3 regions of the Saccharopolyspora erythraea genome follow, and region 3 is predicted to be linked to each of the others. Evidence: riboswitches for the same ligand, from Rfam matches in the RefSeq annotation. Region 3 holds a riboswitch; each other region holds the start of a gene.
What was found. Region 3 has a riboswitch for cobalamin ahead of cobN (cobaltochelatase subunit CobN). Riboswitches for the same ligand answer to the same signal wherever they lie in the genome.
Positions count from the first base shown of each region.

Region 1 (10,382 bases), 2.9 Mb from region 3:
GTTCAGGGACAGTGCCTGGTGGGTAGTTTAACTGGGGCGGTTGCCTCCTAAAGGGTAACGGAGGCGCCCAAAGGTTCCCTCAGCCTGGTTGGCAATCAGGTGTTGAGTGTAAGTGTATAAGGGAGCTTGACTGTGAGACTGACGGGTCGAGCAGGTGCGAAAGCAGGGACTAGTGATCCGGCACTGGCTGGTGGAAGCGGTGTCGCTCAACGGATAAAAGGTACCCCGGGGATAACAGGCTGATCTTGCCCAAGAGTCCATATCGACGGCATGGTTTGGCACCTCGATGTCGGCTCGTCGCATCCTGGGGCTGGAGTTGGTCCCAAGGGTTGGGCTGTTCGCCCATTAAAGCGGCACGCGAGCTGGGTTTAGAACGTCGTGAGACAGTTCGGTCCCTATCCGCCGCGCGCGTAGGAGACTTGCGGAAGGCTGTCCCTAGTACGAGAGGACCGGGACGGACGGACCTCTGGTGTGCCAGTTGTCCCGCCAGGGGCATGGCTGGTTGGCTATGTTCGGAAGGGATAACCGCTGAAAGCATCTAAGCGGGAAGCCTGTTCCTAGATGAGGTCTCCCTCCCCTTTGTGGGTTAAGGCCCCCAAGAGATGATTGGGTTGATAGGCTCGACATGGAAGTCCAGTAATGGATGGAGTGGACGGGTACTAATAGGCCGAGGACTTGTTCACAAAGGTTGCTGCGCATCCACTATACGGTGTCTGAAACAACAATCAGACACATAATTGAATGGTCTGTGATGGACCCTTGAGGTTTCCTGCCTGCACGTGGGTGTGTGGTGGGGTGGGGTTTGTCGGTGGCGATAGCGGTGGGGAAACGCCCGGTCCCTTTCCGAACCCGGAAGCTAAGCCTGCCAGCGCCGATGGTACTGCACTCGACAGGGTGTGGGAGAGTAGGACACCGCCGACAATCAACATAGGTGGGGTCACCCGAGTATTCGGGTGACCCCACCATTTTCGTGTTTTTGGGGCTTGTTGGGGTGTGTGGTGGCGGGGGAGCTGTCTGACGGGGCGGATCCTGTGTGTTGTGGTGTGTGGGGCTGCCCCGGGTCGGGGCCGCCCCTTCTTGTTGGGCTTGTGGGGTGCTGGGGTGGTTGTGGGCGAGAGCCGACGAGTCGTCCGGGTTTACAGTGGCGGGCGTGAGCACCAGGACTGATGGCACAGAACCGTCGGGGCGTGGTCTGAAGCCCCGCAGCACTGACGTAACCGAGGGGCTCGAACGTGCTGCGGCGCGGGGGATGCTCCGGGCGGTCGGGATGCAGGACGCCGACTTCGCGAAGCCCCAGATCGGGGTGGCGTCCTCGTGGAACGAGATCACGCCCTGCAACCTGTCGTTGCAGCGGCTCGCGCAGGCGAGCAAGGAAGGTGTGCACGCGGCCGGCGGCTTCCCGATGGAGTTCGGGACGATCTCGGTCTCGGACGGGATCTCGATGGGTCACGTCGGCATGCACTACTCACTCGTCTCCCGCGAGGTCATCGCCGACTCCGTCGAGACGGTGATGGAGGCGGAGCGGCTCGACGGCTCCGTGCTGCTCGCCGGCTGCGACAAGAGCCTGCCGGGCATGCTGATGGCTGCTGCGCGCCTGGACGTCGCGGCGGTCTTCGTCTACGCCGGGTCGATCCTCCCCGGCCGGGTCGACGACCGCGAGGTCACCATCATCGACGCCTTCGAGGCGGTGGGAGCCTGCGCCCGCGGCCTGATCAGCGAGGCCGAGGTAGACCGCATCGAACGCGCCATCTGCCCGGGAGAAGGCGCCTGCGGTGGCATGTACACCGCGAACACCATGGCCTGCGCCGCTGAAGCGATGGGCATGTCGCTTCCAGGCTCGGCGAGCCCGCCTTCAGTCGACCGGCGGCGCGACGCGGGAGCCAGAGAAGCGGGACGCGCGGTGGTCGGGATGATCGAGCGCGGACTGACCGCGAGGCAGATCCTGACCAAGGAGGCGTTCGAGAACGCCATCGCCGTTGTCATGGCGTTCGGAGGCTCCACCAATGCCGTGCTGCACCTCTTGGCGATCGCGCGGGAAGCCGAGGTCGCCCTGACCCTCGACGACTTCAACCGCATCGGTGACCGAGTCCCGCACCTGGCCGACGTGAAGCCCTTCGGTCGGCACGTGATGACCGCGGTGGACCGGATCGGTGGCGTGCCGGTCGTGATGAAGGCCCTGCTCGACGCCGGGTTGCTGCACGGCGACTGCATGACGGTCACCGGGAAGACCGTGGCCGAGAACCTCGCCGAGCTGGATCCGCCGGAACTCGATGGCGAGGTCCTGCACAAGCTGTCGAGCCCGCTGCACCCGACCGGCGGACTGACGATCCTGCGCGGATCGCTCGCGCCGGAAGGTGCCGTGGTCAAGAGCGCCGGCTTCGACTCGGCGACCTTCGAGGGTACGGCGCGGGTCTTCGACGGTGAGCAGGGTGCGATGGACGCCGTCGAAGACGGCTCGTTGAAGCCCGGTGACGTGGTGGTGATCCGGTACGAAGGGCCGCGCGGTGGTCCGGGCATGCGGGAGATGCTCGCGGTCACCGGCGCCATCAAGGGCGCGGGCCTGGGCAAGGACGTCCTGCTGCTGACGGATGGCCGCTTCTCCGGCGGTACCACTGGGCTGTGCATCGGGCACGTCGCTCCGGAGGCGACCGACGGCGGGCCGATCGCGTTCGTGCGCGACGGGGACCCCATCCGGCTGGACCTCGCGGGCCGGACGCTCGACCTGCTGGTGGACGAAGCCGAGATCGCGCGTCGGAAGGAAGGCTGGGTGCCACGGGAGCCGAAGTTCCGGCAGGGCGTGCTCGGGAAGTACGCACGGCTGGTCCGCTCGGCGGCGGAGGGCGCGGTCTGCTACTGAGAGGCGCGGTCTGCTACTGAGAGGCGCGGTCTGCTACTGAGGGACGCTGCCGCGTCCGTCCAGACGACCGCGGATCGGCGGTCGAACTCGGAAGGGTTCGGCCGCCGATCTGTCAGTGCGGTGCGCTCGCGCGTCGCCTACGTCGACGCAGGCGAGGGCGGCGCGGAGACAGTAGGCCGGTCGCGGCCTACTGCTGGTGCGGCGGCGGGGCCATCGGGGGCTGCTGCGGGGCTCCTGGAGCCGAAGGGAACCCGGGCGCGGACGCGTGTCCACCGGCCTGCGGGTAGCCGGGGGCGTGGGAAGCCGGGCCTGCCTGCTGCGGCTGGGCTTGCTTGACCAGCTCGTCGGCCTCGGCCCACGGCACCTGCGTGGTGGCACCGCACCACGTGCAGGTCAGCGCGTGCTTGATGTGGACGGGGAAGAGCGGGATGAAGAACAGGGTGAACTTGGTGACGCCCTTGTTCAGCGTGGTCGCGCACACCTGGTTGCAGTTGCGGCAGTGCAGGAGCAGGTTCGCCACTCGATGCACGGTCCGCCGCGTGCCGAAGATGATCACGGTTCCCCCTGGTGGAGCAAGGACAAGACCTGCGCAAAACCGTACGCGAGAGAATCCGCGAGCGGCACGGATCGGAAAATGTGGCCCCGGGCCCACCTCGGAAACGCGGTTCGCCCCGAAGGCCGGCCGCGGCGATGTTGCCCGAGGCCGACTGCGGCGGCGCGATCCGAGGCGGGCCGGGGTTCCGCGGCCGGGCGCTGGTGGGAGCCGTGGCGCCCGGCCGCGGAGTCTGGGTGGGGGTGTCAGTCCCAGTCGAGGGCGCCGCCGGACTGGTACTCGATGACCCTGGTCTCGAAGAAGTTCTTCTCCTTCTTCAGGTCCATGGCCTCCGACATCCACGGGAAGGGGTTGGCGATGTCGGGGAACACCGGGTCCAGGCCGAGCTGGGCGCAGCGGCGGTTGGTGATGAACCGCATGTACTCCTCGCACAGGTCGGCGTTGAGGCCGAGGATGCCGCGCGGCATCGTGTCGCGGCCGTAGGCCACCTCGAGCTCGCATGCCTCGGTGAGCATCGTGCGGATCTCCTGCTGGAACTCCGCGGTCCACAGGTGCGGGTTCTCGATCTTGATCTGGTTGATGCAGTCGATGCCGAAGTTCAGGTGGATCGACTCGTCGCGCAGGATGTACTGGTACTGCTCGGCGATGCCGACCATCTTGTTGCGCCTGCCCAGCGACAGGATCTGGGCGAACCCGGTGTAGAACCACATGCCTTCGAAGATCACGTAGAAGGCGACCAGGTCGCGCAGGAACGCCTGGTCGGCTTCGGGGGTGCCGGTCTCGAAGTCGGGGTTTTCCAGGTTCTGGGTGTAGCGCAGGGCCCAGGCGTCCTTGTCGGAGATCGACGGGATCTCCCGGTACATGTTGAACAGCTCGCCCTCGTCCAGGCCGAGGCTTTCGCAGATGTACTGGAAGGTGTGGGTGTGCACGGCCTCCTCGAACGCCTGGCGCAGCAGGTACTGGCGGCACTCGGGGTTGGTGATGTGCCGGTACACCGCGAGCACGATGTTGTTGGCCACCAGCGACTCGGCGGTGGCGAAGAAGCCGAGGTTGCGCTTGAGCATCATGCGCTCGTCGTCGGTGAGGCCGTCGCGGGACTTCCACAGCGCGATGTCGGCCTGCATCGACACCTCGGTGGGCATCCAGTGGTTGTTGCAGCCCGCGAGGTACTTGTCCCACGCCCAGCCGTACTTCAGCGGCAGCAGCTGGTTGACGTCGGCACGCGAGTTGATCATCGCCTTCTCGGCGACGTCCACGCGGCCGGCGTCGCGGTCGATCTCACCCAGCCCGGTGGCACTCGGCCCGGTCACGGAATCGGCAGTCATCAGGAAACTCCCCCTTTCAACGGTTCGGGTGACCGGTCGTGCCGGACGCGTGTTCCGGCACGACCGGGATCGGTCACTGGCAGGCTTCGCAGTCGGGGTCCTCAACCGAGCAGGCCTGCGCCGCCGGGGCGACCGGGGTGGTGGGCACGGCGTTGAGCTTGCCGTCGGTGCCGCGCAGGGTGCTCTTCTCCACGTGCGTCGCGCTGGTCGACCGCAGGTAGTAGGTGGTCTTGAGCCCCTGGCGCCACGCCAGCCGGTACAGCTCGTCGAGCTTGCGGCCGCTGGGCGCGGCGACATACAGGTTCAGCGACTGCGCCTGGTCGATCCACTTCTGCCTGCGCGCGGCGGCCTCCACCAGCCAGCGCGGCTCGACCTCGAACGCCGTGGCGTAGAGCTCCTTCAGCTCGCCGGGGATGCGGCTGATCGGGCCGAGCGAGCCGTCGTGGAACTTCAGGTCGGCGATCATGTCCTCGTCCCACAGCCCCGCCGCCTTGAGGTCGGCGACCAGGTGCGGGTTGACCACGGTGAAGTCGCCGGACATGTTCGACTTCACGTACAGGTTGCGGTAGATCGGCTCGATGGACTGCCCCACGCCGCAGATGTTGGCGATGGTCGCGGTCGGCGCGATCGCCATCACGTTGGAGTTGCGCATGCCCACCGCACGCACCCGCTCCCGCAACGCGCTCCAGTCCCGGGTCGTCGTCCGATCCAGCTCGACCTGGCCGTCGCGGGCCTGCTCCAGCAGCGCCAGCGAGTCGATCGGCAGCACGCCCTGGCTCCACAGCGAACCCTCGAACGACTCGTACCTGCCGCGCTCGGCCGCCAACTCGGCCGAGGCCGAGATCGCGTGGTAGGAGATCTCCTCCATGCTGCGGTCGGCGAACTCCACCGCCGCCTGCGACGACACCGGAATCCGCTGCACGAACAACGCATCCGAAAAGCCCATCAACCCCAGACCGATCGGCCGGTGCCGCAGGTTCGAGTGCCGCGCCTCGGGGATCGTGTAGAAGTTGATGTCGATCACGTTGTCCAGCATCCGCACCGCGGTCCGGGTCGTGCGCTCGAGCCGCTCGTGGTCGATGCCGTCGGCGGTGACGTGACGCGCGAGGTTGATCGACCCGAGGTTGCACACCGCGACCTCGTCACGGCTGGTGTTCAACGTGATCTCGGTGCACAGGTTCGACGAGTGGACAACACCCGCGTGCTGCTGCGGCGAGCGCAGGTTGCACGGGTCCTTGAACGTGATCCACGGGTGCCCGGTCTCGAACAGCATCGTCAGCATCCGCCGCCACAACTCCACCGCACGGACCTGCCGATAGACCTTGATCTCGCCCCGCTCGGCGGCCTGCTCGTAGTCGCGGTAGCGCTCGGCGAACGCCGTGCCGTAGAGATCGTGCAGGTCAGGCGTCTCGTCCGGGGAGAACAGCGTCCACGTCTCATCGGCCTCGACGCGGCGCATGAACTCGTCCGGCACCCAGTTCGCGGTGTTCATGTCGTGCGTGCGACGCCGGTCGTCGCCGGTGTTCTTGCGCAGGTCGAGGAACTCCTCGACATCGATGTGCCAGGTCTCCAGGTATGCGCAGACCGCGCCCTTGCGCTTGCCGCCCTGGTTCACCGCCACCGCGGTGTCATTGGCGATCTTGAGGAACGGCACGACGCCCTGGGACTGGCCGTTGGTGCCCCTGATGTGCGCGCCGATGCCGCGCACCGGGGTCCAGTCGTTGCCCAGCCCGCCCGCGTACTTCGACAGCATCGCGTTGTTGCTGATGGAGTGGAAGATGCCGTGCAGGTCGTCGTCCACGGTGGTCAGGAAGCACGACGACAGCTGCGGCCGGGTGGTGCCGGAGTTGAACAGCGTCGGAGTCGAGCACATGAAGTCGAACGACGACAGCAGCCGGTAGAACTCCACCGCCCGCGCCTCGCGGTCGTCCTCCCGCAGCGCCAGACCCATCGCCACCCGCATGAAGAACGCCTGCGGCAGCTCGTAGCGGGTCCCGTCGTGGTGCAGGAAGTACCGGTCGTAGAGGGTCTGCAGGCCGAGGAAGCCGAAGGACATGTCGCGCTCAGGCAGCAGCGCGGCCCCCAGCCGGTCCAGGTCGAAGGACGCCAGCTCGGGGTCGAGCTGGCCCAGCTCGACGCCGCGCGCGACGTAGTCGCGGAAGTAGGGCGCGTAGCGCTCGCGCATCTGCTCCTGGTCGGCGTCGTCGGGCCACCCGGCCAGGTAGGTCAGGGCCTCGCGGCGCAGCCGGTCCAGCAGCAGCCGGGCGGTGACCTGGGAGTAATTGGGTTCGGCCTCCACCATGGTGCGGGCGGCCATGATCTGGGCGATCGCGAGCTCGTCGGCGCTGATGCCGTCGAAGCTGTTGCGGCGGACCTCGTCGAGCACGGCGTCGGCCGACACTCCCCCCAGACCCTCACACGCCTGCCGGACCACAGCCGAAACCCGATCCCAGTCGGGTGCGCTGCTCGGTGCGGGTGCGGTGAGCGTTTCGGTCACGACGCTTTCTCCTCACGTGCTCGTAGGGCCGGCCCGGGAACACGGAGGCGTGCGGGATCGCGGCGACGGCACGCGTCGCCGGTCGTCCACGCGACCCGCCCTCGAGGCCCCGGACAGCGCGCACACCTCGTGCGCGCACCGATGGCAGGTCTTCGGACTCACGGGCGGCCTACTGGTCGTGGCTTCCCGGGCGCGTGCGCGCCCAGTGCCGTACCGGCCGGAGCCGGTCACGACGGTCGTTCCCGTTCACCGCTGCGGGGCAGTCCCGGATTCGCACCGGGTTCCCTGTTGCCTCACCTTCCGTGGTGATCCATCGGCGCGGGACACACTACATCTTGGGTTCGTCCACTTTGCGGCGGGCTAGATATCGGCGTGTCTTTGATGTGGAATGGACAGCGGGTCGCGTCGCGGTCACTCCTGGGTCGCACGCAGCCGGCGGCCCAACGGAAAGGACCTCGCCATGAGCGGTGCCGTTGATCGACCGGAGCCGGACGAGCCGAGGCTGCGTTCCCTGCTCGCCGGGCTCACCGTCGAGCAGAAGGCTCGGCTGCTCACCGGGTCGGGGTTCTGGACCCTGCACGCGATGCCCGAGATCGGGCTGCGCCGGATGGTGCTCTCCGACGGCCCGAACGGCGTGCGCGGGACGAAGTGGGACGAGCGGGACACCTCGCTGCTGCTGCCGGTGGCGTCGGCGGTGGCGGCCACCTGGGACGTCGACGCGGCGCGGCAGGTCGGGGAGCTGTTCGGCGACGAGGCCCGGCGCAGGGGCGTGCACGTGGTCCTCGCGCCGACGGTGAACCTGCACCGGAGTCCCTTCGGTGGCAGGCATTTCGAGAACTTCTCCGAGGACCCCCTGCTGGTGGGCGAGATCGGTGCGCAGGTGGTCGCGGGCATTCAGTCGCGCGGTGTCGCCGCGACGCCCAAGCACTTCGTAGCCAACGACAGCGAGACCGGGCGGATGACCTACGACGCGGTCGTCGAGCCGCGGGTGCTGCGGCAGGTCTACCTGGAGCCGTTCCGGCGCATCGTCGAGCAGGCGCGGCCGTGGGCCGTCATGACCGCCTACAACTCGGTCAACGGGTACTCGATGACCGAGAACTCCGAGCTGGTGAACGGGATTCTCAAGGGCGAGTGGGGGTGGGACGGCGTCAACGTCTCGGATTGGTTCGCCGCCCGCGACTGCGAACGGTGCGCGCTCGGCGGGCTCGATCTCGTCATGCCGGGGCCAGGCGGGCCGTGGAGCGGCGGGGCACTCGCGACTGCGGTTCGCGAGGGGCGGGTCGCGGAGGAGTTGCTGGACGACAAGGTGTTGCGGCTGCTGCGGTTGGCGGCCCGGACCGGTGCATTGGACGGCGAATCCGAAGTGGACGCATCGGGTCCTCCCGACGACGCGCGTCCGGTGATCCGCCGGCTGGCGACGCGGGGATTCGTGTTGCTGCGCAACGCCAACGTCGACGACCAGCCCGTGCTCCCGCTGCCCACGCCGATCGGGAAGGTCGCTGTGATCGGGGAGAACGCCGTGCTGCCCGCGGTTCAGGGCGGTGGCTCTTCGCACGTCAGCCCGCCGCACGTGGTCACCCCGCTCGACGGCGTCCGCGCGGCGTTGCCCGACGCGGAGGTGGTTTTCCGCAGAGGAGTCCGGCATCGCAGGCTCCTCGACCCGGTCCCGCATGACCGCGTGCGCGACCCCGATGGTGAGGGAAACGGCCTGCGACTGGAGTTCGTCGGAGCCGACGGCGCAGTGCTGGGTTCCGAGCTGCGTGGCACGGAAACGTTGCTGTGGCTGGGGAAATCCGAAATGCCGAGCGGTACGGCGGTTTTGAGGTTGCGCGGGGACTTGCGAGTCGAACCCGGGGAGCACGTCTTCGGTGTGCACGGCAGCGGAAAGTTCGAGGTCGAGATCGCCGGGCGCGTCGTCTTCGACGGTGAAGTGGCACGCGAGATCGACACCGACGACCCGCTCGCGGAGATGATCGAACCCCCGGAGCAGCGCGTCGACGTCGTCCTGGTCGAGTCCGACCTGAGCGAGGACGGAACCGTTGCGGTGGCAGTGGATTTCGCTCCGGAGGGTGACACCGTCATCGCGCTCGGGATCGGGCACGGCGGGCTCGCGCCCGACGCCACGGCGGAGTTCGACGCGGCGGTGCGGGCCGCGCGCGAGGCGGACGTCGCGATTGTCGTGGTCGGGACCGATGCCGAGATCGAGACCGAAGGGCGTGACCGGCACAGCCTCGATCTGCCCGGCGCGCAGGACGCACTCGTCGAGGCGGTCGCGGCGGCCAACCCCCGCACGGTCGTCGTGGTCAACGCGGGCTCTCCGGTGCTGATGCCGTGGGTCCGCGAGGTGCCCGCGGTGCTGTGGACCTGGTTCGGCAGCCAGGAGTACGGGCACGCGCTCGCCGACGTCCTCCTCGGCGTCGCCGAGCCGGGCGGCAGGCTGCCGACCACCCTGCCCGCCGCAACGGCCGACGTGCCGGTGCCGCTGCCGCGCGTGCAGCCCATGGACGGCAAGCTGCACTACAGCGAGGGAACGCTGATCGGCTACCGCGCGTACCTGGCGCGTGACAGCCGCCCGGCGTTCCACTTCGGACACGGACTCGGCTACACGAGCTGGGAATACGTCGACGCCATCGTGGTACCGGGCGGGGTGCGGGTGACGGTCCGCAACTGCGGTGAGCGGGCCGGACGCGAGGTGGTGCAGGTGTACGCCGCCTCGCGCGGCCGTCCGCCGTGGCTGGCCGGGTTCCGCGTGGTGGACGTCGAAGCCGGCCAGGAGGCCGAAGTGGACGTTGCCGTCCGGATTCCAGACGACAGCGGCGAACACCGGTTGCTGACCGGCCGTTCATCCGGAGATATCAGGCTCACGATCGTCGTGAACGCCTAGGTCGCCGGGCTCCCCGGATTCAACCGGCCACAGCGGCTTGCGGAAGTGGGCGAAGGGTGTCGGCTTCACCCAATATGATGACCAGCGGTTGAGTGCGCGCTGTCGGTTCGGGAGGGGAGTCGCACACCGTGGTCTCGCATTTCGGTCCGTACCGGGTGGAAGGGCTGATCGCCCGCGGTGGGATGGGCGAGGTCCTGCGCGCCTATGACACCCGCCACGACCGCATCGTGGCGCTGAAGGTCCTCGGTTCCGGGGTCGCGGCGGAC
Region 1 covers NZ_CP054839.1:1,370,834-1,381,215, forward strand. The annotation lists rRNA gene HUO13_RS06355 (23S ribosomal RNA) at 1-683, shown strand, start outside; rRNA gene rrf (5S ribosomal RNA) at 805-921, shown strand; gene ilvD (dihydroxy-acid dehydratase) at 1,151-2,857, shown strand; gene HUO13_RS06370 (zinc-ribbon domain-containing protein) at 3,045-3,377, opposite strand; gene HUO13_RS06375 (ribonucleotide-diphosphate reductase subunit beta) at 3,656-4,735, opposite strand; gene HUO13_RS06380 (ribonucleoside-diphosphate reductase subunit alpha) at 4,809-7,232, opposite strand; cobalamin riboswitch at 7,359-7,562, opposite strand; gene HUO13_RS06385 (glycoside hydrolase family 3 protein) at 7,693-10,116, shown strand; gene HUO13_RS06390 (serine/threonine-protein kinase) at 10,245-10,382, shown strand, end outside.
Region 1: it holds a riboswitch for cobalamin, as region 3 does, so the genes downstream of both, HUO13_RS06380 (ribonucleoside-diphosphate reductase subunit alpha) here and cobN (cobaltochelatase subunit CobN) in region 3, are expected to answer to the same signal.

Region 2 (10,382 bases), 1.5 Mb from region 3:
CGGCAGGACCTCGGCCTCCACGAAGCGGCGCACGGTCCGTCGCAGCTCCTCCCGCTCGGGAGCGCGGAACGGGTCGGTCACAACAGCACCTCCGGGAATCCGGGTCCGCGCGGGGCTTTTCCGCGTGCGGCGAGGACGAGCGTCATGCGCCGGGCCGGCCCCCGGCGTCCGGTGAACCCGCGGCCTCACGGCCCCGTCCCGGCGGACCGGCGAAGGCCTGCGCGATGCCCAGCCACTGGCGGGCCTGCTCCCCCGTGGCCGTCAGCGCGGTGTCGGAGGGATGCCTGCGCTGGGTCACGACCAGGCAGAAGTCCAGTGCCGGGCCGCGCACCACCTGCGCCGCGTCCTCGGGTCCCCAGCCCCACCGCTCGCCGCCCGGCCCAATCAGCTCCACCCGGAACTCCTCGGCGGGCGGCCGGATTCCGTTCACCGCGTAGGCGAAGTCACGAGTTCGCACGCCGAGCATCGCGATGTGGCGCAACCTGTCGGTGGGTTCGCGCCGCGCTCCCAGCGCGTCGGCGACGTCCTGGCCGTGGGCCCAGGTCTCCATCAGCCGTGCGGTCACCATCGACGGGACTCCCATCGGCGGGCCGAACCACGGCAGGCGCGTGCCGCCGGGGCAGGCCGCCAGCAGCACCGCCAGTTCCGCTTGCCCGGAACGCCAGCGCGCGAGCAGCGCGGCGGGGTCCTCCCGCGCGCCGCGCGCCGCCGCGTCGTCCACCTCGCGCGCGAGCTCGGCCGCGTTCTCCAGCGCGGCCTGGAAAGCCTCCGGATCGCGCACGGCCAGCACGGCCTGCTCGTCGGTCCACGCCAGGTGCGCGACCTGGTGCGCGATCGTCCATCCCGGTGCGGGTGTCGCCCGACGCCACTCGGCGGGATCGAGCCCCGCCACCAGGGCGTCGAAGTCGGCGGTCTCGGCGCGCAGGTCGGCGAGCAGCCGCTCGGTCAGGTCGGACCCGGACGAAACGCGTTCCCGCCGCTCACCGCTGTGCATGCGCTCATCGTGGCACCGGCGCCGAACCAAAAGCAAGCAGTCATGATTGCTTTTTTAATGGACGCAGAAGAGGCCGCCGGCCGAACCGGCCGGCGGCCTCCCATGGTGACCGGTGCCGAGCGCGGGGCTCAGTGGTGCCAGGAAGCCTTGATCACGGGGTGGCCGTCGAAGTGGCCGCCCCAGCACATCAGGCGGCCACCCTCGAACTTGATCGGAGCGCCACCGCTGAGGACGCAGTCCCACCCCCTCACCGCGAATCCGGCGTGGGCGGGCCCGGCGGCGACCGCCAGGCCAGCCGCGGCGATGGCCCCGGCGACGATGATCCTCTTCACAGTGCGCATGTGTGCTCGCCCTTCCCGTTTGAACATCACGGAACTGCTGTGCCACGAGCAGGGTTGATGATGTTGCACCCGCTCGCATGCCGGGGCGCTCTGCTGTGTGTCATCCCTGCAGGGTGAGCCCTGTTTTCGTCACCCTCAGCGCACACACGAGCAGCCGAGGATCACGAACGAGGTTGCGGGGCAACGCATGAGGTGCGGTCCCATCGCGGCACGACACCGGAAAGTGGCCGCCGGCAGTCCGGCCTCAGCACGATCGTGGAAGCGGCACCGGACCTCGACGACATGGCGGCACCGGGCACCGGAAGCCGTTCGGGCACCGGCCGCGGCGGTTTCCTAGGATTCCGGCGGAGGACGTTGGCCGAACCGCCTCCACCACGAGCGACGAAGGAGCGAGATCGATGATCTTCATCACCGCGAGGTTCCGGGTGCTGTCCGAGCACGCCGACCGCTGGCCCGAGATCGCGGGCGACTTCACCCGCGCGACCCGCGCCGAGGCCGGCTGCCTGTGGTTCGACTGGTCCCGCAGCATCGAGAACCCCGACGAGTACGTGCTCGTCGAGGCGTTCCGCGACGACGAGGCGGGGGCCGAGCACGTGCAGTCCGACCACTTCAAGCAGGCGCAGCAGACCCTGCCGCAGTACCTGGCCGAGACGCCGCGGGTGATCAACACGACGATCCCGCAGCAGGACTGGTCGGTGCTCGGCGAGATGACCGTGCCCGAGCGGGGCTGACCCGTCCCTCGCGCGCTCCGCCCGTGGTGCCCGCCCGGGCCCCACGGCGGTCGCCGCGCCCATCCGCAGGAGGCCCCGGCGGGCCACCACCACCCCGGGCCGATCGGACCACGGCCGCCCGAGTGATCGATCCCACCAAACCACTGTGGACAGCACCACTGTGGACTTCTCGCGCCGCCCACTCTCATAGTGCTACTCCGCGAACTTCTAGCCCGTTCGGACTAACGTCAGTCCGCCGGAAGGCCCATCAAGTGCGCGTTCGGACAAGGGCGTGATCTGCGACCGCTGCCCTTGACAGCCCGGGCGGCCTGCTGCAAACGTCTTCGCGAGTTTCTCACCGCGACGGCGGACAGGAAGCCGGTGCGACTCCGGCACGGTCCCGCCACTGTGAATGGGGAGCCACCGCCACCGCGCCACTGCCGTGCAACCGGTGGGAAGGCTGGCGGAAGGCGACGATCCATGAGTCAGGAGACTGGCGCCGTCGTGCCGATTCGTACGGGGTCGCGGAGCCCCGGAGGAGGTACCGAGGTGCTGCTGCACTGCACGCACGTCACCGGCCGACACCGCCGCCGTGGCGTCTCCACCGCTCGAGGCACGACGCGTCCACGTGCGTCGTCCGGAGGAACCACGCCTTCCAGGGCGTGATCCCCTCCTTCGTCCGCCCGTCGGCGGATTTCCACCCGACTCCGGATCTCTCACACGTGGAGACACCCGTGCCTGCTGGCATCGCATCCCCTGCTCGCGCGCCCGAACACGCCGCGCTGACCGCGCTGATCGACCGGGCCCGCGCCGACGACGAACGGCGCGCGGCCGACCTGCGAACCGAGCAGGCCCGGATCTCGGTCGCTTTCCTGACCGTCCAAAGTGCACAACACGCCGGAAGGCGCTCGGGCTACGCCAACTTCGTGCTGAGCGTGCGGGTAGGCAACGCGGTCGGTTCCTGCGCCGTCGAAGCCGGCGAGGCGGATTCGCTCGACGTGGGCGATCTCGCCGGCCGCACCGTCACCGAGCTGCTCGGGCACCGCCAGGCGCCGGTCCGGGTCGCCGTGCTCGACGCCTACCTGGCCTGGCTGCAACCGCACTCCCAGCACCCGAGGTCCAGCCTCGTGCACGTCCCTGCCGGTACCTCGCTGGAGAAGTCGGTGGCCAGGGCCCGCGCGGTGGCCGACCTGGTGCCCGTGCGGCCGGGCGGCGCGGTCGCGGTGATCGGGGTGGTGAACTCGCTGCTCGCCGCGCTCGGCGAACGCGGCGCGCACCGCGTCCCGTGTGACCTGCGCGGCGGGACGACCGAGTGGGGCGAGCCGGTCACGACCGACCACCGCGAGGCGATCTCCCGCGCCGACGCGGTGCTCGCCTCGGGGATGGTCCTGGGCAACGGGACCTTCGACGAGATCTCCGCGCTGTGCCGGGAACGCGGGCTTGCGCTGGTCGTGTTCGCCCAGACCGGGAGCGCGGTGTTGCGGGAGCTGGTCGGCACCCACGTGCACGCGCTGTCGGCCGAGCCCTACCCGTTCTTCTGGCTCACCGGCGACGGCACCGACATCCACACCTACGTGGCCCAGGGCGGTGATGCGACGTGCTGACCGCTCGAGCCGACGTGCGCGGCGGGGCCAGGTGCGCCTCGGTCCTGGACCTCATCGGCGACACCCCGGTCCTGCGGGTCGACACGCCGCTGCCTCACCCCCACCCCGGTTTCTGGGCGAAGCTGGAGGGTTTCGCGCCGGGCGGGATGAAGGCCAGGGCCGCGCTGTCGCTGCTGCGGGGCGCCCGGCGCCGGGGCGAGCTGCGCCCGGGTGGCGCGGTGGTCGAGTCGACCAGCGGCACGCTGGGCATCGGGCTCGCCTGCGTCGGCACCGCGCTGGGACATCCGGTCGTGATCGTCGCCGACCGCGAGCTCGACGGGATGACCGCGGCACTCCTGCGCGCCCACGGCGCCCGGGTCGAGATCGTGACCGAACCGCATCCGGTCGGCGGATGGCAGCGCGCCCGCCGCGAACGCGTGGCGCGACTGCTCGCCGAACTCCCCGGCGCCTACTGGCCCGACCAGTACAACAACCCCGACAACCCGGCCGGGTACCGCGGTCTGGGCGAGGAACTGGTGCAGCAGTTCGACCAGCTGGACGCGGTGGTGTGCAGCGTCGGCACCGGCGGGCACAGCGCGGGGATAGCGCCGGTCGTGCGCGCGCGGTGGCCGCACGTGCGCATCGTCGGGGTGGACTCGGTCGGCTCCACGGTGTTCGGCCAGGACGCCGCGCGGCGGCTGATGCGCGGGCTGGGCAGCAGCATCCACCCGGGCAACGTCGACTACGACATCTTCGACGAAGTGCACTGGATCGGACCGGCCGAAGCCGCCGACTCCTGCCGCAGGCTCGCCGCCGGGGCGTTCGTCACCGGCGGCTGGAGCACCGGAGCGGTGGCGATGGCCGCCGCGTGGTGCGCCCGGGAGCTGGGCTCGGACCGGGTCTGCGGGGTCTTCCCCGACGGGCCGCACCGCTACTGGCAGTCGATCTACGCCGACGACTACCTCGCCGAGCACCACCTGGGCGCCCCGGTCACCGAACCGCTCGACGACGCCGGACCGCACTCGGCCCTCGGCTGGGTGCGCACCGGCAAGGTCGTCGACCCCTGTTCCCTGCGCTCCGCCGAGGGGCTGCCCTGCACCGTGTGCGGAGAGGAGGACGCGCTGTGAACACCAGCGAGTTCCGGCGGCTCTCGCCCGCCTCCAAGCTGCTGGTGGTCAACCAGTTCGGCATCAACGTGGGCTTCTACATGCTCATGCCGTTCCTGGCCGCCTACATGAGCCACAACCTCGGCTACGGCGCCGCGGTGGTCGGCCTGGTGCTGGGCGTGCGCAACCTGAGCCAGCAGGGGATGTTCCTGCTCGGTGGCACCGCCGCCGACCGGCTCGGCTGCCGGCCGATGATCATCACCGGCTGCGCGCTGCGGGTGCTGGCCTTCGGGCTGTTCAGCGTGCTGACCTCGCTGCCCGGGCTGTTCGCGGCGGCCATGCTCACCGGGCTGGCGGGCGCGCTGTTCAACCCCGCCGTGCGCACCTACCTGATGCACGAGGCGGGAGAACGGCGCGCCGAGACCTTCGCCGTGTTCAACGTGTTCGCCCACGCGGGCACGCTCGTCGGTCCGCTGCTGGGCGCCGCGCTGCTGCGGGTCGACTTCCGGCTGATCGCGGTCGTGGCGTGCGTCGCGTTCGCGGTGCTGACGATCGCGCAGGCCGTCGTGCTCCCCCACCGCGAGGTCGAGCCCCAGCGCCAGAGCGTGCTGGGCAGCTGGCGCACCGTCGTGGCCAACCGCAGGTTCCTGGCGTTCACGCTGGCGCTGTCGGCGTACTTCGGGCTCTACAACCAGCTCTACCTCTCGCTGCCGCTGGAGGCGCAGCGCGTCTCCGGGCTGAGCGAGGCGGTAGCGGTGGTCTTCGCGGTCTCCACGCTGATCGGCGTCCTCGGCCAGGTGCGCATCACGCGGTGGTGCAGGCAGAGGTGGAGCGCGGGCCGCTCGGTCGCCATCGGGCTGACGTGCATGGGCGTTTCCTTCGTGCCGGTGATGCTGACCGGTCCGCTGCTGCCGGTGCGGGCGAGCGGCGAGCTCGACTGGGCCGCGACCGCCGCTGTGTGCGTGCCGGTGCTGCTGACCACCGCGCTGTTCACCGTCGGGATGGCGATCACCAACCCGTTCGCGATGGAACTGCTGCCGCTGGTGGGCAGCGAGCGGCTGGCGGGGACCTACTACGGCTTCTACTACCTCGTCTCCAGCGTGGTCGCGGCCGGGGTCGGCTGGCTGGCCGGGGCGCTGCTCGACCTCACCGGCGAGACGGCGCTGGCCTGGTCGCCGTGGCTGGCGCTGCTCGTGGTCGGGCTGGCCGGCGGCGCGGGTGCGGCGCTGATGGAACGACGCGGCCTGCTCGGCCGCACCGAGCGGGCCGAACCGGTGCCCGCGACGACCCGGGAGGGGACGGCGTAGTGCTTCGCTTCGATCGACGGACCGCGCTCAAGGCCGCGCTCGGCGCGGTCGCCGCCGCGCCGCTGGCCGCCTGCGGTGCGGCGGGCGCGCCTGACGGGCGGTTGCGGGTGGCGTTCCCCACCGCCGGGGCCAAGGAGACGCTCGACCCGCACACCAGCTCCCTGTTCGTCGACCAGGCGCGGGCGAAGGCGCTGTTCGACACGCTCGTCGGCTACGCCGACGACATGAGCCCGGTACCGCGCCTGGCCGAGTCGTGGGAGCCCGACGCCACCGGCACCCGGTGGTCGGTCCGGCTGCGCGCCGCCCGGTTCCACGACAACCGGCCCGTCACCGCCGACGACGTGCTCTACAGCTACCGCCGTGTCGCCGACCCGGCCACGGGCTCGCCCGCGGCGCGGCAGTTCGCCGGGGTCGACTTCGGTGCGAGCCGCGTGCGCTCGGCCACCGAGCTGGAACTGGTGCTGCGGGAGCCGAACTTCGAGTTCCCCTCGGCCTGGGGCGCTCCCGCCACCGAGATCGTGCCCGCGGGCACGACCGGATTCTCCGCGCCGGTCGGCTCCGGGCCCTTCCGGTTCAAGTCGTTCCAGCCCGGCGGCTCGACCGTCCTCGCCCGCTTCGACGGGTACTGGGAGGGTGCGCCGACTCCGCCCGAGCTGGAGTTCGTGCCGGTCAACGAGGAGAGCGCGCGGGTTGCGGCGCTGCTGTCCGGCCAGGTGCACTACGCCCACGACGTCAGCGCGAACTCGGCCACGCTGCTGGGGCGCGACTCGCGCACCCGCGTGCTCGCCGCGACCGGCGGGACGATGCAGGCGGTGGCGCTGAAGGTCGACCGGCCTCCGTTCGACGATCCGCGCCTGGTGCGCGCGATCGTGTCCGGTGTGGACAGACGCGCGCTGGTCGACGTGGTGCTGAGCGGTCACGGCAAGCCCGGCAACGACCTGTTCGGCATGGGGCTGGAGTACTACCCGCAGGATCTGCCTCCCCGCGAACGCGATGTCGAGCTCGCACGCTCACTGGTGCGGGAGGCCGGCGCGGAGGGCCTGGCCTTCGACCTGCACACCAGCGCGGCCGACCCCTACTTCGAGTCGGCGGCGATCCTGCTCTCCCAGCAGCTCGCCGAGATCGGCCTGCGGGCGGCCCCGCGCGTGGGGCCGTCGGAGACCTACTTCTCCGACATCAAGAAGATCGGCACCGCCGCCCACACCAGGACCGCTCCCCTGCCGCTGCCCGCGTTCCTGGAACAGCGCATGCGCGGAACCGCCGGGAGCAACAACTACACCGGCTACCGCTCGGCGGAGTTCGACGCCCTGTTCTCCCGCGCGATGGGCTCGCCCGGCGAAGCCGATCGCAGCCGGCTTTTCGCCGACGCCCAGCGGCTCGCGCGTGACCAGAGCGGTCTGCTGGTGTGGGGGTTCAGCGACTGGAACGTGGCGGTCTCCAGTTCGGTCGGCGGGCTGCGCCCGGCACCGCCGAACTCGCTGGACTGGGCGCGCTTCGACCGCGCGGTCGTGGGCTGATGGCGCTTGCCGCGCTGCGGCGCGCGGCCACCGCCGCCCTCCAGCTCGTCGCGGTGTCGGTGGCGGTGTTCGCGCTGACGTCGCTGCTACCCGGTGACACCGCGGTGGTGGTGCTGGGCGAGCACGCGACCGAGGAACAGCTCGCGGCACTGCGGGAGCGGATGCACCTGGACCGGCCACCGCTCGAACGCTTCGCGGCGTGGGCGGGCGGTCTGCTCCACGGCGATCTCGGCCGCTCGTCGCTCACCGGGCTCCCGGTCACCGAGGACATCGCGCGCGGGTTCACCACGACGGCGCTACTCGCGGTCGTGGCACTGGTCGTCGTGGTGCCGCTGGCGGTGGCGATCGGCGTGGCCGGCGGCCTGCGTCGCGGCTCGCTGCCGGACCGGGTGCTCAACAGCGCGGTGCTCCTGCTCAACTCGGTGCCGGAGTTCGCGCTGGCACTGCTGCTCGTGGGGCTTTTCGCGCTGCACCTCGCGTGGCTTCCGGCCACCGCCGCCGGTGCGTCGGGCTGGGAGCTGGCCGCCCAGCCGGCGTTGCTGGTGCTTCCCGTCAGCGTGCTGGTCGGCAAACAGCTCTGCGGTCTGGCGCGGCAGGTGCGAATCGGCGTCGCCGAAGCCGACGACGCGGAGTACGCGACGCACGTCCGATTCCACGGCCTGCCGGAGCGGACCGTGGTGCTGCGCCACGTGCTGCCCAACGCGATCGGCCCCGCGGTGCAGCAGCTGGCGAGGGTGGTCGACGGGCTGCTCGGCGGCGTGGTCGTCGTCGAGGCGGTGTTCGCGCTGCCGGGCATGGGCTCCGGCTTCGTCAACGCCGTCATGGCACGCGACCTGCCTTCGGTGCAGGCTTACGCGCTGGTGTTCGCCGCCGTCACGATCGCGGTCAACATGCTCGCCGACATCGCCGCCAAGCGGCTCGTACCGCAACGGGAGGTGATGGCGTGACCCGCCTGCTCGCGGCGGCCTCCGCCGCGGTGTTGCTCGCCGTACCCGCGCTCATGGCCCTGTTCGGCGGGTTCGTGGCGGGACCGGCGGACTCGAAGTCGCCGCCGCTGATGCCGCCGGACACCGGGCACCCGCTGGGCACCGACGCGCTCGGCCGCGACGTGCTCGATCTCGTGCTGACCGGCGGAGCTTCGATCGCCGCGCTGACCGGTCTGTCGCTGCTGCTCAGCTACCTCGCCGGCGTTCCGCTGGGACTGCTGGTCGCGGGCGCTCGCAGCCGGTGGGTGTCCGGCGGGCTGCTCCGCGTCCTGGACTTCGTGCTGGCGCTTCCCGGGCTGCTGGTGCTGCTGGTGCTGGCCGCCGTCGACTGGCGCGGCGCACCCGCCCTGGTTCTGGCCATCGCGGTGCTCCAGCTTCCCGCCGTGGTCCGCATCGCGCGCAGCGCGGCGCTGGCCCCCGGCTGCCGGGCGACGGTGGAAGCACTGACCATGCAAGGGGAATCGTGGTGGCGGATCCACCTGGGCCACGTCGGCCGGGCCGCGCTCGGGCCGGTCGCCACCGACGCCGGTACGCGGCTCGGGCTGGTGCTCTACCTCGTCGCGTCGGCGAACTTCCTGGGGCTCGGGCTGCCGCCGGCCTCCAGCGACTGGGCGGTGCTCGTGGAGCGCAACAAGGAAGCCCTGTTCCTGCAACCGTTCGCGGTGCTGGTCCCGGCGGGCCTGCTCGTCGCGCTGTGCATGGGCGTCAACCTCCTCGCCGACCAGTTCCTCACCGGCCGCGGGGAGGTCCGGTCATGAGCGAATCGGTGCTCAGCGCGCGGGGACTCAGCGCGCTCACCGGTGCACAGCGGCTGCTGGACGAGATCGACCTCGACGTGGCGGCGGGGGCGGTGGTCGCGGTGCTCGGCGAGTCCGGCGCGGGCAAGACCACACTCGGCCTGGCGCTGCAGGGTGAACACCGCACGGGCATCCGGCTCGCGGGCAGCGTCCGGCTCGGTACCGGCGAACTGCTCGGGCTGCCCGCACGGCAGCGCCGGGCGGCGCGCGCCAACGGCATCGGCTACCTGCCGCAGCACCCGGGCGCGGTGCTCAACCCCGTGCGGCGGATCGGCGGCGTGCTGGAGGAACTCGCCGCGGTGGTGCACGCGACACGGCACGACCGCGAGGAAGCCGTCGGCGAAGCGCTGCGTGCGGCACGGCTGGAGCCGCTGCCCCAACTGCTCCGGAGCTTCCCCCACCAGCTCTCCGGCGGACAGCAGCAACGCGTGGCACTGGCCCAAGCGCTGGTCGCACGTCCCGGAATCCTCGTCCTGGACGAACCCGCGACGGGGCTGGACGCCATCACGAAGTCCGAGCTCGCGGGAACGCTGGAGCGGTTGTCCGGCGCCGGGACCTCACTGGTCGTGCTCACCCACGATCTCGCGCTGGCCCGTCGGATCGCCGACGAGGTGGTGGTCCTGCGCGACGGTCGCAGCGTCGAGCACGGGCCCGCGAACACGGTGCTGTCCGACCCCGGGCACGACTGGACCCGGAGGCTTCTCGCCGCCGAGCCTCGCCTGGAGTCCAGCGCCGCACCCGTTGCGGCACAGGAGAAACCCGGCACCGCGGCGAGAAGCGGCCTTCGAGCCCGAGGACTCGGCAAGCGGGCAGCGAACGGACGACGACTGTTGTCCGATGTGGACATCGACGTCGTGCCCGGGCACTGCCTGGCGCTCGTCGGACGATCCGGAGCGGGCAAGACCACGCTCGCCCGCTGCCTGGCGGGTCTGAGCAAGCCGGACACCGGCGAAGTCGTGCTCGACGGCACCGTGCTCGCTCCCGCCGTCCAGCGTCGCACGAAAATCCAGCGGCGCAGGGTCCAGTACGTGCACCAGGACG
Region 2 covers NZ_CP054839.1:5,181,090-5,191,471, forward strand. The annotation lists gene HUO13_RS23290 (acyl-CoA dehydrogenase family protein) at 1-81, opposite strand, end outside; gene HUO13_RS23295 (TIGR03084 family metal-binding protein) at 143-994, opposite strand; gene HUO13_RS23300 (hypothetical protein) at 1,123-1,335, opposite strand; gene HUO13_RS23305 (putative quinol monooxygenase) at 1,734-2,066, shown strand; cobalamin riboswitch at 2,393-2,563, shown strand; gene HUO13_RS23310 (Rossmann-like domain-containing protein) at 2,780-3,649, shown strand; gene HUO13_RS23315 (PLP-dependent cysteine synthase family protein) at 3,643-4,755, shown strand; gene HUO13_RS23320 (MFS transporter) at 4,752-6,041, shown strand; gene HUO13_RS23325 (ABC transporter substrate-binding protein) at 6,041-7,558, shown strand; gene HUO13_RS23330 (ABC transporter permease) at 7,558-8,505, shown strand; gene HUO13_RS23335 (ABC transporter permease) at 8,502-9,302, shown strand; gene HUO13_RS23340 (ABC transporter ATP-binding protein) at 9,299-10,382, shown strand, end outside.
Region 2: it holds a riboswitch for cobalamin, as region 3 does, so the genes downstream of both, HUO13_RS23310 (Rossmann-like domain-containing protein) here and cobN (cobaltochelatase subunit CobN) in region 3, are expected to answer to the same signal.

Region 3 (10,382 bases):
GGGCCTCGGTGACCACTTCGAACTGCTCGGCTATCTGACGCTGGCGGCTTTCATGGCAGTATGGGGCGGCGCCGCGCTCTGGTGGCGGCTGTCCCGATCGGACGACCGCGCCGGCGGCGGACCGGCCCCCGCGACCGGCACGCCCGGGGCCTCCGGGACCGCCGGGGCGGCTGAGGCGACCGGCGCGCCGGGCGCGACCGGCGCCGGGCGGGCGCCCTCGGACGGCGCGCCGTGACCGGGCCGGTGCTCGTGGAGCCACGACGAGGTGGTGTTCGCGCTCCTTCCCAGCACTGATCCGGCGGTGGCGCCGGGCGAGACACGACACGGACAACGGACATGACCACGCACACTGAGCACCACTACTTCGCAGGACTCGACCTCACCGGCAAGCGGGTGGTCGTGGTCGGGGCCGGGACCGTCGCCCAGCGCCGGGTACCCAGGCTGATCAACGCGGGTGCTCTGGTCGATGTCATCGCGCCGGAGGCGACCCCGGCGGTGGAGGCGATGGCCGACGCGGGCGAGCTGCGCTGGCACCGCCGCCCCTACGCCGAGGGCGACCTCGACGGCGCCTGGTACGCGCTGGCCTGCGCGACCGGCGGCGAGGTCAACGCCGCGGTCGCCGACGAGGCCCTGCGTCGGCGGGTGTTCTGCGTGCGCGCCGACGACGCCTCGCAGGGCACGGCCGTGACCCCGGCGGTGGCCGAGCACGGCGGTCTGCTGCTCGGAGTGCTGGCGGGCGGCGACCACCGCCGCTCGGCGTCGGTGCGCGACGCCCTCGCCGAGGCGCTGCGCACCGGGGTGGTCGACGAGCGCGCCGAGGCGCCCGCGCCGGGCGTCGCGCTGGTCGGCGGCGGCCCCGGCGACCCGGACCTGATCACGGTGCGCGGCAGGCAGCTGCTGGGCCGCGCCGACGTGGTGATCACCGACCGGCTGGCGCCGCGGGAGCTGCTGGAGGAGCTGGGCCCGCACGTCGAGGTCGTCGACGCGTCCAAGATCCCCTACGGCCGGGCGGCGAACCAGGACGTCATCAACTCGCTGCTGATCGAGCACGCCAGGGCGGGCAGGTTCGTGGTGCGGCTCAAGGGCGGCGACCCCTACGTCTTCGGGCGCGGTTTCGAGGAGCTGCTGGCGTGCGTGGAAGCGGGGGTGGCCGTCACGGCCGTCCCGGGCATCACCAGCGCGTTCGCGGCACCGTCGGCGGCGGAAGTGCCGGTGACCCACCGCGGCGTGGCGCACGAGGTCGTGGTCGTGTCCGGGCACGTCGGCCCGCACGACGAGCAGTCGCTGGTGGACTGGCCCGCGCTGGCGAAGCTGCGCGGCACCCTGGTGCTGATGATGGCGGTCAAGCGCATCGGGGAGTTCGCGGAGGTGCTGATCGAGCACGGGCGCGACCCCAAGTCGCCGGTGGCGGTGGTGCAGGAGGCCACCACCCGCGGCCAGCGCGCCCTGCGCAGCACCCTCGACGAGGTGGCCGAGGCGATCCACGGCGAGGGCGTGAACCCACCGGCGGTGATCGTCATCGGCCCGGTCGCCGACCTGGCACCCGAGTCGCGTCGCTGAGACCGACCGCGAGCCCCCAACCCTGCCGGGGCGGGGGTTCCTCGCGAGTGATCCCGCTGGTCAGCGCTTGACTTCCGGATTTCCGCGGTAAGACTTGAGCCGTGGTCAAGACGCTGCATCCGCAGAGCTACCAGGACGTCTACTACGTCGGGGACTACTTCCGCCAGGGCAACGCGGTCGTGATGGACTTGACCGCCATGTCCAACGCCGAGGCGATCCAGCTCGTCGACTTCGCCGCCGGGCTCGTGGTCGGAAAGGGCGGCGACATGGACCGGATCGCACCAAAAGTGTTCCTGCTGCGGCCTCCAGGAGTGGAGGCCGCAGCAGCCGACCGCTGAGAAATCTTCCAGAAGTGGTTCGCGTAGTGGTGAGGGTGGCGGAACCTCAGAAGCCTGCCGGCTCCGGGATCGCCGACATCATGAATGCCCGATTCACCACGTCGGCGCTGTCCTCGCCAGAAGGCTTCTGAGAACCCGCGGCGGTGCGAGCCGACGCTCACACCGCTTGTGAAACTGCCCTAGCGGTCCTCGAGGTCGCCTTCGGCCTCGAGGTAGACCTCCTGCAGCGCCTGCAGGGTCTCCGGGTTCGGTTCCTCCCACATCTTGCGGTTCGCCGCTTCCAGCAGGCGCTCGGTGATGCCGTGCAGTGCCCACGGGTTGGACTCGGTGAGGAACTTGCGGTTCTCCGGGTCCAGCACGTAGGTCTCGGCCAGCTTCTCGTACATCCAGTCGCCGACGACGCCGGTGGTGGCGTCGTAGCCGAACAGGTAGTCCACCGTCGCCGCCAGCTCGAACGCGCCCTTGTAGCCGTGGCGGCGCATCGCCGCCAGCCACCGGGGGTTGACCACGCGGGCGCGGAACACCCGGGAGGTCTCCTCGGTCAGCGACCGGGTGCGGATCGAGTCGGGCCGGGTGCTGTCTCCGATGTAGGCCGCCGGGGCCTTGCCGGTCAGCGCCCGCACGGTGGCGATCATGCCGCCGTGGTACTGGAAGTAGTCGTCGGAGTCGGCGATGTCGTGCTCGCGGGTGTCGGTGTTCTTGGCCGCCACCGAGATCCGCTTGTAGGCGCTCTCCATGTCCGACCGCGCCGGCTCGCCGTCGAGGCCGCGGCCGTAGGCGAAGCCGCCCCACACCGCGTAGACCTCGGCCAGGTCGCGGTCGTCGCGCCAGTTGCGGCTGTCGATCAGCGGCAGCAGCCCCGCGCCGTAGGCACCCGGCTTGGAGCCGAAGATCCGCATGGTCGCGCGGCGCTGGTCGCCGTGCTCGGCGGTGTCGGCCCGGACGTGGGCGCGCACGAAGTTCTGCTCGTCGGGCTCGTCGAGGTCGGCGACCATCCGCACCGCGTCGTCGAGCAGCGCCACCACGTGCGGGAACGCGTCGCGGAAGAAGCCGCTGATGCGCACCGTGACGTCGACGCGCGGGCGGCCCAGCTCGTCGAGCGGGATCACCTCGAGCCCGTTGACCCGGCGCGAGGCCTCGTCCCAGGTCGGCCGGACGCCCAGCAGCGCCAGCACCTCGGCGATGTCGTCACCGGAGGTGCGCATCGCGCTGGTGCCCCACACCGACAGGCCGACCGAACGCGGCCAGTCGCCGGTGTCGGCGCGGTAGCGCTCGAGCAGCGAGTCGGCGATGGCCCAGCCGGTTTCCCAAGCCAGCCTGCTCGGCACCGCCTTCGGGTCGACCGAGTAGAAGTTGCGGCCAGTGGGCAGCACGTTGATCAGGCCGCGCAGCGGCGATCCGCTGGGCCCCGCCGGGACGTAGCCGCCGTCCAGGGCGTGCAGGGTGGCCGACATCTCGTCGGTCGTGGCGTCGAGCCGGGGCACGACCTCGGTCGCGGCGAACTCCAGGACCCGCACCACCGCGTCGGCAGGCTCCCCGAGGACCTCGGCGCACACCTCGGCCGCCGTGCCGGGCTCCCAGTCGCGGGCCTCCATCGCCTCGACCAGGGCGTGCGCGCGGGTCTCGACCTCGTCGACCCGCTCCCGCGCGACGCTGCCGTCCTCGGCCAGGCCCAGCGCCTCGCGAAGGCCGGGCAGCGCGGCGCTGCGCCCGCCCCACATCTGGCGGGCGCGCAGCATCGCCAGCACCAGGTTGACCCGGGCCTCACCGGTCGGTGCCTCGCCGAGCACGTGCAGGCCGTCGCGGATCTGGGCGTCCTTGACCTCGCAGAGCCAGCCGTCGACGTGCAGCAGCATGTCGTCGAACTCCGCGTCGTGCGGCCGCTCGTCCAGTCCGAGGTCGTGGTCGAGCTTGGCGGCCTGCATCAGCGTCCAGATCTGGCTGCGGATGGCGGGCAGCTTGGCCGGGTCCATCGCCGAGATGTTGGCGTGCTCGTCGAGAAGCTGCTCCAGCCGCGCGATGTCGCCGTAGCTCTCGGCCCGCGCCATCGGCGGCACCAGGTGGTCGACCAGGGTGGCGTGCACCCTGCGCTTGGCCTGGGTGCCCTCGCCGGGGTCGTTGACCAGGAACGGGTAGATCAGCGGCAGGTCGCCGAGCGCGGCGTCGGGCGAGCACGCGGCCGACATCCCCGCCGTCTTGCCCGGCAGCCACTCCAGGTTGCCGTGCTTGCCGAGGTGCACCATGGCGTGCGCGCCGAACTCGTCGATGAGCCAGCGGTAGGCGGCCAGGTAGTGGTGGCTCGGCGGCAGGTCGGGGTCGTGGTAGATCGCGATCGGGTTCTCGCCGAAGCCGCGCGGCGGCTGGACCATGAGCGCGACGTTGCCCGCGCGCAGCGCGGCGAGCACGATCTCGCCGTCGGGGTCCTGCGAGCGGTCGACGAACAGCTCACCGGGCGGCGGGCCCCAGTGCTCCTCGATCTCGCCGCGCAGCTCCTCGGGCAGCGTCGCGTACCAGGACTCGTAGCGCTTGGCGGGGATGCGGACCGGGTTTCCGGAGAGCTGCTCCTCGCTCAGCCAGTCCTGGTCCTGACCGCCCGCGGCGATCAGCGCGTGGATCAGCGCGTCGCCGTCCTGCGCCGCCACGCCCGGCAGCGCGTCGGGCCCGTCCTCGGGGCCGACGTCGTAGCCGTGCTCGCGCAGTCGGCGCAGCAGCTTGACCGCGCTGGCCGGGGTGTCGAGGCCGACGGCGTTGCCGATGCGGGAGTGCTTGGTCGGGTAGGCCGACAGCATCAGCGCTAGGCGCTTCTCGTGCTGCGGGACATGGCGCAACTTCGCGTGGCGCACGGCGATTCCCGCGACGCGCGCGGCCCGCTCCGGGTCGGCGACGTAGACCGGCAGGCCCTCGGAGTCGTTCTCCTTGAACGAGAACGGCACCGTGATCAGCCGCCCGTCGAACTCGGGCACCGCGACCTGGGTGGCCATGTCCAGCGGCGAAAGGCCCTCGTCGTTGTCCTCCCACGCGGCGCGGGTGCTGGTCAGGCAGAGTCCCTGCAGGATCGGGATGTCCAGTTCGGCCAGGGCCCCTACGTCCCACGCCTCGTCGTCACCACCGGCCTGGGCGGTGGCCGGCTTGCTGCCGCCGGCGGCGAGCACGGTGACCACCAGCGCGTCGGCGCGGCGCAGCTCGCGCAGCAGCTCGGGTTCGGGAGCGCGCAGCGAGGCGCAGAAGATCGGCAGGGCCTGACCGCCGGCGTCCTCGATCGCCTCGGAGAGGGCGTGCGCGAAGGCGGTGTTGCCCGCCATGTGGTGCGCCCGGTAGTAGAGCACCGCGACGGTGGGCCCGTCGGTCTCGCGCGGAGTGCGCTCCAGCACACCCCAGGTCGGGGTCTCGATCGGCGGGGCGAAGCCGTTGCCGGTCAGCAGGATCGTGTCGGACAGGAAGTTGTGCAGCTCGGTGAGGTTCTCCGGGCCGCCCTGGGCGAGGTAGCGGTGCGCTTCGGCGCAGACGCCGCCGGGCACCGTCGAGCACTCCATCAGCTCGGCGTCGGGGGCCTGCTCGCCGCCCAGCACGACCACCGGGCGCGGACCCGCCAGCAGCGCGTCGAGCCCTTCCTCCCACGCGCGGCGGCCACCGAGCAGCCGGACCACGACGAGGTCGACGTCGTCGGTCAGCAGCGGCAGGAGGTCGTCGACGCCCAGCCGCGCCGGGTTGCCCAGCCGGTAGTCCGCGCCGCTGGCCCGCGCGCTGAGCAGATCGGTGTCCGATGTGGACAGAAGCAGGATCATGCGGCTCGCTCCTCAACTGGGTGGGCTGTCGCCCGGGATGCGCTGGTGGAGGTGGGTACGTCTGCGCGGCGGGTGACGTCGAAGGGGATGTCTGCGGGGCGGACGCTCGCGCGTCCGGCCTCCGCGAAGCCGGCGGCGCCGGACAGGGGCCTCAGAGCGGCGAGCCGACCCGGTGCCGGTCCCCGCAGCGCTCCGCCGCTGAGCGTGCGCGGCGCTCGCGCGGTTCGGCCGGTCGCCGCGTTGCCGAACCCGCGACGCGTGGTTCGGCCGGGCGCCCCGCCGCCGAGTCCGCGACGTGCGGGACGCCCTCGGCCGGGATGGCGGCGGCACCGCGGGCCGGGCGGCCTGCGGAGGCCGGATGCGCGCGTTCGGCGCATGACGACACCCTCCTCGGGGTCCTCGCCCCGGGTCGTAGGTCGCGGCGACCGGAGTCTCCTGGCTCCCGGATCAGCGCTCGCTCCGCCTTCCCACCCCGCGGGGCAGTGACGTCGTTGGAGTCCGCTCCCCGGTGACAGTGGCGGGACCGCGCCGGACTCGCACCGGCTTCCTCCACCTGTCGCCGCTCGAATACTGCGAACACTCTCCGCAACGGGGCGATCTTCCGTCAAGTTCGCCGCGCATGACACGCGTCGCAACCGTCCGGACCCGGTCGCGTGGTTTGCGTCCGCAACAACCCGGGGCCGTAGGATCGGCCGGGTGTCCACAGCAGCCCGTCCCGAACGCGATGCCTGCCCCGGTGCCCTGCGGGTGCACGACGCCGCCGACGGCGGACTGGCCCGCGTCCGCGTGCCCGGCGGCGCGCTGACACCGCGGCAGTTCGCCGTGCTCGGGGCCGCGTCGGCCGGGCTCGGCGACGGCGGCCTCGAACTCACCTCGCGGGCGAACGTGCAGGTGCGGGGCCTCGCGGCGGGACAGCAGAGCGAGCTCGCCGACCGCCTTTCCGGCGCCGGGCTGCTGCCGTCGGCCACCCACGAACGGGTGCGCAACATCCTCGGCTCGCCATACGACGACGACCGGGCGCTGCTGGACACCCAGGCCGTGGCCCGCGCTCTGGACGAAGCGCTGTGCGCGACGCCCGCGCTGGCCGATCTGCCAGGCCGTTTCCTGTTCGCCGTCGACGACGGCAGGGGAGACGTGGTGTCGATGGGCGCCGACGTCGGCCTGCTCGCGCTCGACGCCGCGACCGTCGCCCTGGTGCTCGGCGGCGTGGACTCCGGCATCCGATCCACCCCGGAAGGCGCGCCCGCGCTCGCCCTCGCCGCGGCCGAGGCGTTCCTGGCAGAGAAGGACGGCCGGGAGTGGCGGGTGAACGAGCTGCGCGACGGCGTGCGCGGGATCACCGAGCGCGTCCGCGCGGCTACCGGTGCCGTCCCGGTCGAACCGGTGCCGGTCCCGTCCACCCCGCCCGGCACGCATGCGCAGGTCGGAGAGGTCTTCCGGCGCGGCGACGCGGTCACGATCGCGGCCGGAGCGCCACTGGGCCGACTCTCGCGGGAGCAGGTGGATATCATCACCGCCGCGTCCGAGGCCGCCTGCGGTCTCCGGCTGACGCCGTGGCGAACCGTCGTCGTGACCGGCCTGCCGGCCGGCGACGCGCCATCGTGGCTGTCGGCGCTGGACGCGCGCGGGCTGGTCGTGGACGCCCGCGCACCCGGGGCCGGGGTCACCTCCTGCGCCGGGCGACCGGGGTGCGCCAAGGCACTCGCCGACGTCCGCGGGGACGCCCGGCGCGCCCTGCCGCCGCCCGGCGGACTCCCGGTGCACTGGTCCGGATGCGGACGCCGGTGCGGCAGGCCGCAGGGCAGGGTGCTGGACGTGCTCGCCACCGAGGCGGGCTACGAGGTCGGTCTCGACGACGAGACCCGGACGACCGCCACCGATTTGGACGAGGTTGGGGCCGCGCTGGACGCGGTACGGAGGGCAGTGTGAACGAGCGAACCGGGGCCGACGAGCAGTCCGGGGCAGGCAGCCCCGCGCGCTATCGCGGGGTGCCCGACTACGTGCGGGAGGGCGCGGAGATCTACCGGCGGTCCTTCGCCACCATCCGCGCCGAGGCCGAGCTCGGCGGGCTGCCGCCGGAGGTCGCCGGGGTGGCGGTGCGGATGATCCACGCCTGCGGCATGGTCGACCTGGTCGACGACCTCGCCTGGTCGCCGAACGCGGTCACCGGTGCGCGGGCCGCGTTGCGGGCCGGTGCGCCGGTGTTCTGCGACGCCGCGATGGTCGCGGCCGGGGTGACGAGGCGCAGGCTGCCCGCCGACAACGCGATCATCTGCACGCTGGGCGACGAACGCGTGCCGGAGCTGGCCCGCGAGCTGGGCACCACCCGCAGCGCGGCGGCCATGGAGCTCTGGCGCGACGACCTGGAGGGCTCGGTCGTGGCGATCGGCAACGCCCCGACGGCGCTGTTCCGGCTGCTGGAGATGATCGAGGAAGGTGCGCCCAGGCCCGCCGCGGTGCTCGGGCTGCCGGTCGGGTTCGTCGGCGCGGTGGAGTCCAAGCAGGCGCTCGCCGACCACCCCAGCGGCCTGGAGCACCTGGTCGTGCACGGCCGCCGGGGCGGCAGCGCCATGGCGGTGGCCGCCATCAACGCGATCGCGAGCGAGGAAGAGTGAGCAGCGGGAACGTCGTGGAGCACAAGGGCACCCTCTACGGGGTCGGGCTCGGCCCCGGGGACCCGGAGCTGGTGACGGTCAAGGCCGCCCGGCTCATCGAGAGCGCCGAGGTGGTCGCCTACCACTGCGCCCGGCACGGCCGCAGCATCGCGCGGTCGGTCGCCGAGCCGTACCTGCGGCCCAGCCAGATCGAGGAGCGGCTGGTCTACCCGGTCACCACCGAGACCACCGACCACCCCGGCGGCTACCAGGGCGCGATCGACGAGTTCTACGAGCGCGCCGCCGCGCGGCTGGCCGAGCACCTCGACGCGGGCCGCGACGTCGTCCTGCTCGCCGAGGGCGACCCGCTGTTCTACGGCTCCTACATGCACATGCACAAGCGGCTCGCCGGGCGGTTCGAGGCCCACGTGGTGCCCGGGGTGACCTCGGTGAGCGCGGCGTCGGCGGTGCTGGGCAGCCCGCTGGCCGAGCGCGACGAGGTGCTCACGGTGCTGCCGGGCACGCTGGCGCCGGAGGTGCTGGCCGAGCGGCTGGTGAGCACCGACGCGGCCGCCGTGCTCAAGCTGGGCCGCACCTTCGACGGCGTCCGGCAGGCGCTGGAGGACGCCGGACGCCTGGACCAGGCGTGGTACGTCGAGCGGGCGACCACCGAGAAGCAGCGCGTCGAGCCGCTGGCCGAGGTCGACCCGGAGAGCGTGCCGTACTTCTCGCTGGCCCTGCTGCCGAGCCCGGTCAACGCAGGCGGACCGTTCCACGCGGCCGCCCAGGCAACCGACGCCCAAGAGCATGGCGAGGTCGTCGTGGTCGGTCTCGGTCCGGCGGGCCGGGAGTGGACCACGCCGGAGGCGCTGGCCGCCCTGGCCGAGGCCGACGACCTGGTCGGCTACGGCCCGTACCTGGCCCGGCTGCCCGACAACCCGCGCCAGCGCAAACACGCCTCGGACAACCGCGTCGAGTCCGAGCGCGCCGAGTTCGCCCTCGAACTCGCCCGCCGCGGCGCCCGGGTGGCGGTGGTGTCCTCCGGCGACCCGGGGGTGTTCGCGATGGCCAGCGCGGTGCTGGAGGTCGCGGCGGAGAAGGGCGACGTGCCGGTGCGGGTGCTGCCGGGGCTGACCGCCGCGCAGGCGGTGGCCAGCCGGGTCGGGGCGCCGCTCGGCCACGACTTCTGCGTGCTGTCGCTGTCGGACCGGCTCAAGCCGTGGGAGGTGATCGTCGACCGGCTGCGCGCGGTGGCCGCCGCCGACCTGGTGATCGCCGTCTACAACCCGGCCTCGCGCAGCCGCACCTGGCAGGTCGGCGCGGCGCGGGACGTGCTGCTGGAGCACCGCTCGCCCGACACGCCGGTGGTCATCGGCCGCGACGTGGGCGGCCCGGAGGAGAGCGTCCGGGTGGTGCGCCTGGCCGACCTGGACCAGTCCGATGTGGACATGCGTTGCCTGCTGCTGGTCGGTTCCTCGACGACGCGGATCGCGCCGGGTGCCGACGGCCGCGACGTGGTGTTCACCCCGCGCCGCTACCCGGTGTGAGGGTGCAGGCCCTCGGCGGGATCACGCGTCCCCAACACGGAGTCCAGCCAGCGCACGGCGTCGTCCACGGTGTCCGCCGAGGGCGCAGGGGGCGGTTCCGGGCGCCGCACCACGACCACCGGCAGCCCGAGCTCCCGGGCGGCGGTGAGCTTCGCGGCGGTCATGGTCCCGCCGCTGTCCTTGGTGACCACCACGTCGATGCGGTGCTCGCGCAGCACGGCGAGCTCGTCCTCCACCGCGAACGGACCGCGGGCGAGCAGCGTCGTCGTGTGCGCGGGCAGCGGCGGCTCGGGCGGGTCGACGGTGCGCACCAGGAACCACAGGTCGAGTGCGGCGAAGTGGGACAGGCCCTGGCGGCCGGTGGTGAGGAAGACCCGGCTGCCCAGGCCGGGCAGCAGCGCCGCGGCCTCGGGCAGCGACGCGACGTGGTGCCAGTCGTCGCCGGGACCGGGCTGCCAGCCGGGACGGCGCAGCAGCAGGACCGGCACCCCGGTGCGCCCGGCGGCTTCCACGGCGTTGGCGGTGATGCCGCCGGCGAACGGATGGGTGGCGTCGACG
Region 3 covers NZ_CP054839.1:6,694,737-6,705,118, reverse strand. The annotation lists gene HUO13_RS29950 (HoxN/HupN/NixA family nickel/cobalt transporter) at 1-235, shown strand, start outside; gene cobA (uroporphyrinogen-III C-methyltransferase) at 337-1,560, shown strand; gene HUO13_RS29940 (cell division protein SepF) at 1,662-1,898, shown strand; gene cobN (cobaltochelatase subunit CobN) at 2,078-5,683, opposite strand; cobalamin riboswitch at 6,113-6,232, opposite strand; gene HUO13_RS29930 (precorrin-3B synthase) at 6,380-7,612, shown strand; gene HUO13_RS29925 (precorrin-8X methylmutase) at 7,672-8,298, shown strand; gene HUO13_RS29920 (precorrin-2 C(20)-methyltransferase) at 8,295-9,824, shown strand; gene HUO13_RS29915 (cobalt-precorrin-6A reductase) at 9,812-10,382, opposite strand, start outside.